DNA from 2 places in the Kitasatospora sp. NPDC088779 genome. Region 1 is predicted to be linked to the other one. Evidence: riboswitches for the same ligand, from Rfam matches in the RefSeq annotation. Region 1 holds a riboswitch; the other holds the start of a gene.
What was found. Region 1 has a riboswitch for cyclic di-AMP ahead of AB0P03_RS01605 (glycoside hydrolase family 16 protein). Riboswitches for the same ligand answer to the same signal wherever they lie in the genome.
Positions count from the first base shown of each region.

Region 2: linked by a shared signal. The riboswitch ahead of AB0P03_RS28260 (transglycosylase family protein) and the one ahead of AB0P03_RS01605 (glycoside hydrolase family 16 protein) in region 1 are both predicted to bind cyclic di-AMP.

Region 1 covers NZ_JBFBHW010000002.1:3,579-6,939, reverse strand. Annotated here, with positions in the region: gene AB0P03_RS01610 (lipase) at 1-1,032, shown strand, start outside; cyclic di-AMP (ydaO/yuaA leader) riboswitch at 1,291-1,457, shown strand; gene AB0P03_RS01605 (glycoside hydrolase family 16 protein) at 1,460-2,839, shown strand; gene AB0P03_RS01600 (hypothetical protein) at 2,859-3,344, opposite strand.
Region 2 covers NZ_JBFBHW010000036.1:14,295-17,655, forward strand. Annotated here, with positions in the region: gene AB0P03_RS28255 (hypothetical protein) at 80-1,057, shown strand; cyclic di-AMP (ydaO/yuaA leader) riboswitch at 1,492-1,652, shown strand; gene AB0P03_RS28260 (transglycosylase family protein) at 1,639-3,033, shown strand; gene AB0P03_RS28265 (LacI family DNA-binding transcriptional regulator) at 3,143-3,361, opposite strand, start outside.

The DNA of each region.
Region 1 (3,361 bases):
GCCCGCCGGACGTACTTCGGCGGCACCGGCCAGCCCTCCTCCAGCCGCTTCCTGCTGTACTCGGCGACCGGCTGGGACACCGGTAGCCGTCCGACCCCCGTGCTGCTGGTCCACGGCGCCAACGACAACGCCGACCGCGCCTGGGCGAACCCGGGGGAGAGCGGCACCTGCGGTGCCTCCGCCTGCCCGTCCACCGGCCTCGCCCAGTACCTCGCCGGCACCGGCCACCGGGTGTTCGCCATCGGCTTCGCCCACAAGCAGGGCGACAACCTGCTCCAGGCGCAGGCCGTCGGCGACGCCGTCGCGCTGATCCGGGCCCGCCTCGGCGTCCCGCAGGTGGACGTGGTGGCTTGGAGCAAGGGCGAGGTCGCCGCCCGGGCGTACGTGTCCTCGGTGCGCCCGTCCTGGGGGCGGGCCTACGCGGGCGACGTGCGCCGCCTGATCACCCTCGGGGGCCCGAACGGCGGGCTCGACTACGTGTACGCGCACGGCTGGTCGTTCGACCTCGCGAGCTGGCCGGCCTGCGGCGGCACCGCCAACGCGCCGTCCCCGCACCTCTACATGACCTGCTACGGCACCTACACGGCGCAGCCCTGCCTCGGCGTGCTGCCCACCGGCGGCTACGACTGCTACCCGGGCCAGCGCCAGCTGCTCGCCCGCTGGGACGGCCGGTACGGGGTGGACGGCACCGCCCAGGACTGGTGGACCACCTACTACGGCGGCCAGGGCTTCTACACCTCCGGCCAGGGCATCCAGGCGGCGATCGACGCCGGTTCGCTGATCGCGCCGCTGCAACAGGCGGGCGTCCCCGCGTCGGTGCGCACCTATCTGCTCGCGGGCGGGTCCGCCGACATCCCGGGCGTGCTCAACGAGAACCGGGGGCCCAGCGACGGCATCGTGTTCACCGCGAGCGCCCTGGACACCACCGGCATCGCGACGATCGGCGGCACCCGGCTGCTCACCGGCCTCAACCACCTGGAACTCGCCTGGGCACCGGAGGCCGAGAGCCAGGTCGACAACTGGCTCGCTTGACCCGTGGACCCGTGGACCCGTGGACCCGTGGACCCGTGACCCGTCGATTCGCCGATCCGTCGTTCGGCAGCTCGACGGCTCCGCTGATCCGTCCCAACTGATCCACCACGCAGCGTCGTTGATCGACACCACTGTGACCTGTGCGACAACCGGCCCGGGCAGGTTGTCCGTTCACGGACGGCCCGCCTAGCCTGCAACCGTCGTCCGCCCTCGCGGACCCCCGCCGCCGGGACGCCGAGTCCTGTCCACCCGCCGGCCGGCAACCGAGCACCACAGCGGACGGGAGCGGGGGAACCAAGGTCAGCGCCCGGCCCGTACGCTCCCGCGTGCGGGCCGTGGCTAGGGGTGAAGCCGCTTCCACCGGCGGCCGGGCTGCCTCAGCCCGAATCCGACAGCTCACCTCGCAGGCGTCGCAGAGGACACTGCCATGCACCAGCCTGCCCGGCGCCGCGCGCCGCGCCACGCCCGCCCCTCCCGCCGGGGCCGCAACGCCACCCTCGCCGTCACCGGAGCGCTCGCCGTCACCGGCGCCGGACTGCTCGGCCTGCCGGCCGTCTCCGGCGCCCAGGCCGCCACCGCCCCGACCGTCACCCAGGACCGGCTCGCCCCGGCGACCATGGTCGCCAACCAGGCCGCCACCGCCTCGCTGACCCTCCACTCCTCGGCCTGCTTCACCGCGAAGACCGTCGGCGTGGGCGTCCGGAACGCGGCCGGTGCGAACCTCGACTTCCCGGGCAACGCCTCCAATGTGCAGATCTGCCCGAGCGGCCTGTCCTTCACCAGCGGCGCACGCGCCCTGCCGGCCGGGACGTACACCCAGTTCGGCTTCTGGCAGGACCTCGGCGGGACCTGGCACAACCTGGCCTCGCAGCAGCTGGTGGTCTCCAGCACCCCGACTCCGCCCCCGACCCCGACGCCCACCACGACGCCGACTCCGCCCCCGACCCCGACGGCGACCCCGACCCCGACGGCGACCCCCACCGCGAAGCCGACCCCCACCGCGAAGCCGACCCCCACCGCGAAGCCGACCCCGACGAGCAGCCCGAGCACGAGCAGCCCGAGCCCGAGCAGCCCGAGCGCCACCGCCAGCCCGTCGGCCGGCACCCCCGCATCCCCGGTCGCCGGCAAGTCGCTGACCTGGTCCGACGAGTTCAACGGCCCGATCAGCTGGGGCTCGCGCTGGGTCGGCGACAAGAGCACCGCGTACAAGTACGGCAACCACAACCCGGACGACAACAAGCTCGACCTGCTGAACAAGAACAACGTCAGCGTCGCGAACGGGGTCGCCACCTTCACCGCCGCGCCCGGCACCACCACGCTGGAGAACGGCAAGCAGGCCTGGAACACCGGCTTCCTGACCACCGAGGGCTCCAGCGAGGGCTTCCAGGTCAGGACCGGCGACTACGCCGAGACCCGGGTCAAGCTGCCGTCCGGCTCCGGCGCCTGGCCGGCCTTCTGGACCTGGAAGAACGGCAACGGGGAGGTCGACTCCTTCGAGTATCACCCCGACAACCCGAACCTGCTGGAGCTGACCAACCACGTCAACCCCGGCAACCCCAAGTACTACACCGACGCCGGCGCCGTCGCGAAGGACCAGTGGGTGACCATCGGCACCTATTACGGCGCCACCTCGGTGGACTGGTACGTCAACGGCGCCAAGGTGTTCTCGGACGGCAAGGGCGTCGGCGCCAACTGGTCGGCGTACCTGATCCTCAACCTGTCGGTCGGCGCGGGGAAGTACCACCCGGCGCCGCAGGGCACCGCCCCGATCACCTTCGCCGCCGACTACGTCCGCGTGTACCGGTAGGGCCTTCGGGGCTTCCGGGTCAGGAACCGGGAGCCGTCTCGACCACCGTGATGTCGAACGGCTGCCGGTTGTTCCCCTCGTCCGGGTCGTCCACGCCGCGCACCGAGACCGAGCCGCCGGTGAGCTTGCCGATCCGCAGGTCCGGGGAGAGGCGCACCGGTACCAGCGCGGTCGCGCTGCGCAGCGGGGGCAGTCCGGCCGGGAAGACACAGCGCACCTGCCGGCCGTTGAGCCGCACCTCGCAGTCCTCGGGGAAGTACGGGCCCACTGGGGAGACCCCGGGAGGCAGCGTCACCAGCACGGTGAACGGTGCGGCGGTGGTGTCCGGGCCGCGGTTGGCGATGAAGGCGTGGACGGTGGTGGTGCCGCCGGGCGGGGCGGCGTCCGGGTCGAGCCGGACCACCTCCAGATCGGAGCGGGACGCCGTGGGGGCTGCCGTGTCCACCGCCGGCCGGGGCTCGGGCCGCCGCAGCGCCCAGGACGGGCCGGCGGTCAGCGTCGCCACCGAACAGCCGGCCGCCA
Region 2 (3,361 bases), on a different contig from region 1:
GCGCACCCGCCATGACCACGTGAAACTCGAACGGCAGCCGAATGCAGGCCTGACGGGCCGATGTCCTACGATCTCCGGCATGAGCACCGCAGCCATCCCGGGCGCGCCACTGCCCGTCCGCACTCCAGGCTCCCGTGCGCGGGGGCGCCACCGTCGCCCCGAGCGCCCCGAGATCCCGGCCGGATCCCCGGCCCTGGTGCTCGCCGTGCCCGCGACCGCCGGGCCCGAGTCCCGCTCGGTCGTCGAGGAGCTGCTGTCGATCGTCCGCAGCGAGCAGGGCGACATCCAGACCGCCGTCGGCTACCTCCCGGGCGAAGCCGCCCAGGGCGCCGACAGCGACGACCGCACCGTCGCCGAACTGCTGGCCATGGCCGCCGAGGCCGGCCTGCCCGCGCCGGTCCTGGTGCCGCTGGTACCCGGCCCGCACGGATTCCTGACCGAACTCCACGCCCTCGCCGCCGAGTACGGAGCCCCCGTCACCGACGTGCTCGGCCCGCACCCGCTGCTCGCCGAGGCCGTGCACGTGCGCCTGTCCGAGGCCGGCCTGGCGCGTGCCGACCGGGCCCGGCTGTTCGCCATCGCGACCGCCGCGGACGGCGTCGTGCTGACCACCGTCGGCGGCGAGGAGGCCGCTGCCGCTGCCGGCATCACCGGTGTCCTGCTGGCGGCCCGGCTGGCCGTCCCGGTCGTGCCCGCCGCGCTCGACGTGCCGGGCTCGGTCGCCGCGGCCGTCAACCACCTCAAGGAGACCGGCTCCCAGCGCCCGGCGCTGGCCCCGCTGGTGATCGGGCCGGAGGCCGACTCCGAGCTGCTCGCCACGGCCGCCGAGGAGACCGGCTGCCCGTCCGCGGCGCCGCTGGGCGCCTACCCGACGGTCGGCCAGCTGATCGCCTCCACCTACCTGGCCGCGCTGCCGGCGCCCTCCCCCGAGGCCCTGGCGCGGGCCGAGGCCGAGGCGGCGGAGGCCGCCGAGGGCACCCACGCCGACCACTCCGGCCGGGGTGGTCGCGCCGCTCACGCCGCTCACGCCGCCGCCGAGGAGTCGGCCGGCCAGTAGTAGCGGTCACCGTACGTGTGAAGGGCCCGGAACGGCTACGTTCCGGGCCCTTCCCGCTTGTCCCGTAAGGGAGTTAAAGGACGAATGGGTGTGATGTCCGTTCTATCCGTATTTGTTCACCATCGCTCGACGCATCCCCCGATGACCACAGTGCGGACACGCCGCCCTCCCGACGGGCGGGCCCCCGGGCGACCCGACCCACCGTCACCTGCCTCCTGAAGCGCAGACAGTTGCGCGCACCCTTCGCGGGGTTGCCGGAAATCGGTCATTTCCGATCGCGACAAGCGAGGGGAACGACCGTTCTCGCCAAACCGTGATGCGCGTCACAGGTGTTTGCAGTTTGAACTTAAGTCTGCTTAACGTGCTCCCCGTTCGTGGCCACACGAACCCAGTTCATCCGCGACGCCGAGTCCTGCCGTCGGATGTCCTGGCAGCGCGAAAACGCACCACGGCAGGAGCGGGGGACCCACAGGTAAGTCGCCCCGGACCGTTCCCCGGAACGATCCAGGGCTAGGGGTGAAGCCGCGCCCACAGCGCGGCCGGGCAACTCCAGCCCGAATCCGACAGCTCACCTCGCAGGCGTGGGAGAGGACTGCGTCTTCATGCTGCCCACCAACGGCACCCGTCTGTCCAGTCGTACCCGACGCGTGATCGCCGCCGTCGGCGTCGCGGGCGTCGGCCTCACCATCCCCTGCCTCACCTCCGGCACGGCCTCCGCCGCCTCCGTCGCCACCTGGGACAAGGTCGCCCAGTGCGAGAGCACCGGCAACTGGAGCATCAACACCGGCAACGGCTTCTACGGCGGACTGCAGTTCACCTCCAGCACCTGGGCCGCCTTCGGCGGCACCGCCTACGCCCCCCAGGCCAACCAGGCCACCAAGGACCAGCAGATCGCCGTCGCCGAGAAGGTCCTCGCCTCGCAGGGCCCCGGCGCCTGGCCGGTGTGCTCGGTCCAGGCCGGCCTGACCAAGGGCGGCACCCCGGCCGCCGTCGACACCTCGGCCGGCTCGACCACCGGCTCGGCTGCCGGTTCGACCGCCACCAAGCCCGCCGCGAAGCCGGCCGCCCCGGCCGCCAAGCCCGCGCAGACCCAGACCCCGGCCCCGGCCGCGAAGCCCGCCAAGCCGGCCGCACCGGCCCAGGACCAGGCGCAGGCCCCCGCCGACTCCACCAACGGCACCTCGGCCCAGAAGGGCCAGAGCCAGGCCCGGAACAGCGCCCAGCCCCAGGCCGACGACTACACCGTCGCCTCCGGCGACTGGCTGTCCTCGATCGCCGACAAGCACAACCTCCAGGGCGGCTGGCAGCGGCTGTACGAACTCAACCGCGGCACCCTGACCGAGGGCCCGGACTCCATCTACCCGGGCCAGCGCCTCTCGTTCAAGGACGGCGGCCAGGCCCAGCAGTCGGCTCAGGCCGACCGGTCCGGCTCCGGCTCGTCGGCCACGTCCGGCTCGGACTTCACCTGGTTCGACCGCTCGCAGAAGTCCGGCCAGACCTCCAACGGCGCTGTCGCGAGCGCCAAGCCGGCCGCCCAGCCCCAGGCCCCGGCCACCAAGCCGGCCTCCAAGCCGGCCGCCCAGGCTCAGACCCCGGCTCAGACCCCGGCCGCCACCGGCAGCATGGCCGCCGCGGTCTCCTTCGCCCAGTCGAAGGTCGGCCAGGCGTACGTCTACGGCGGTACCGGCAACGGCGGCTGGGACTGCTCCGGCCTGACCCAGGCCGCGCTGCGCGCCGCGGGCGTCTCCGTCCCGCGCGTCGCCGCCGACCAGGCCGCCGCCAGCACCCGCGTCTCGCTGGACAGCCTGCAGGCGGGCGACCTGCTGTTCTGGTCCAACAACGGCCAGAACTCCGGCGTCTACCACGTCGCGATCTACATCGGCGGCGGCCAGTACGTCGAGGCCGCCAACCCGAGCTCGGGCGTGCGCCTGCAGACCGTCGCCAATTGGGCGCCGGACTTCGCCGGCCGGGTCTGAGCACGACCGACGGGTGACAGCCGACAACTGACGGCTGACCCGGCACCCGGGCGGCACACAACGGGCCCCGGAGAGCAACTGCTCTCCGGGGCCCGTCCGTTGACCGTCCTCAGCGCGCGCAGGCCCCCGTGGACCCGCGCATGACCAGCTCCGGCTGGAACATGAACTCCCCGCGCTGGACCGCGTTTCCGCCGACCTCCTCCAGCAGCGCGTCCACCGCCGCGGTCGCCATCGCCTCGACCGGCTGGCGGATCGTGGTCAGCGGCGGCTCGGTGAAGGCGATCAGCGGCGAGTCGTCGAAGCCGACCACCGAGACGTCGTGCGGCAC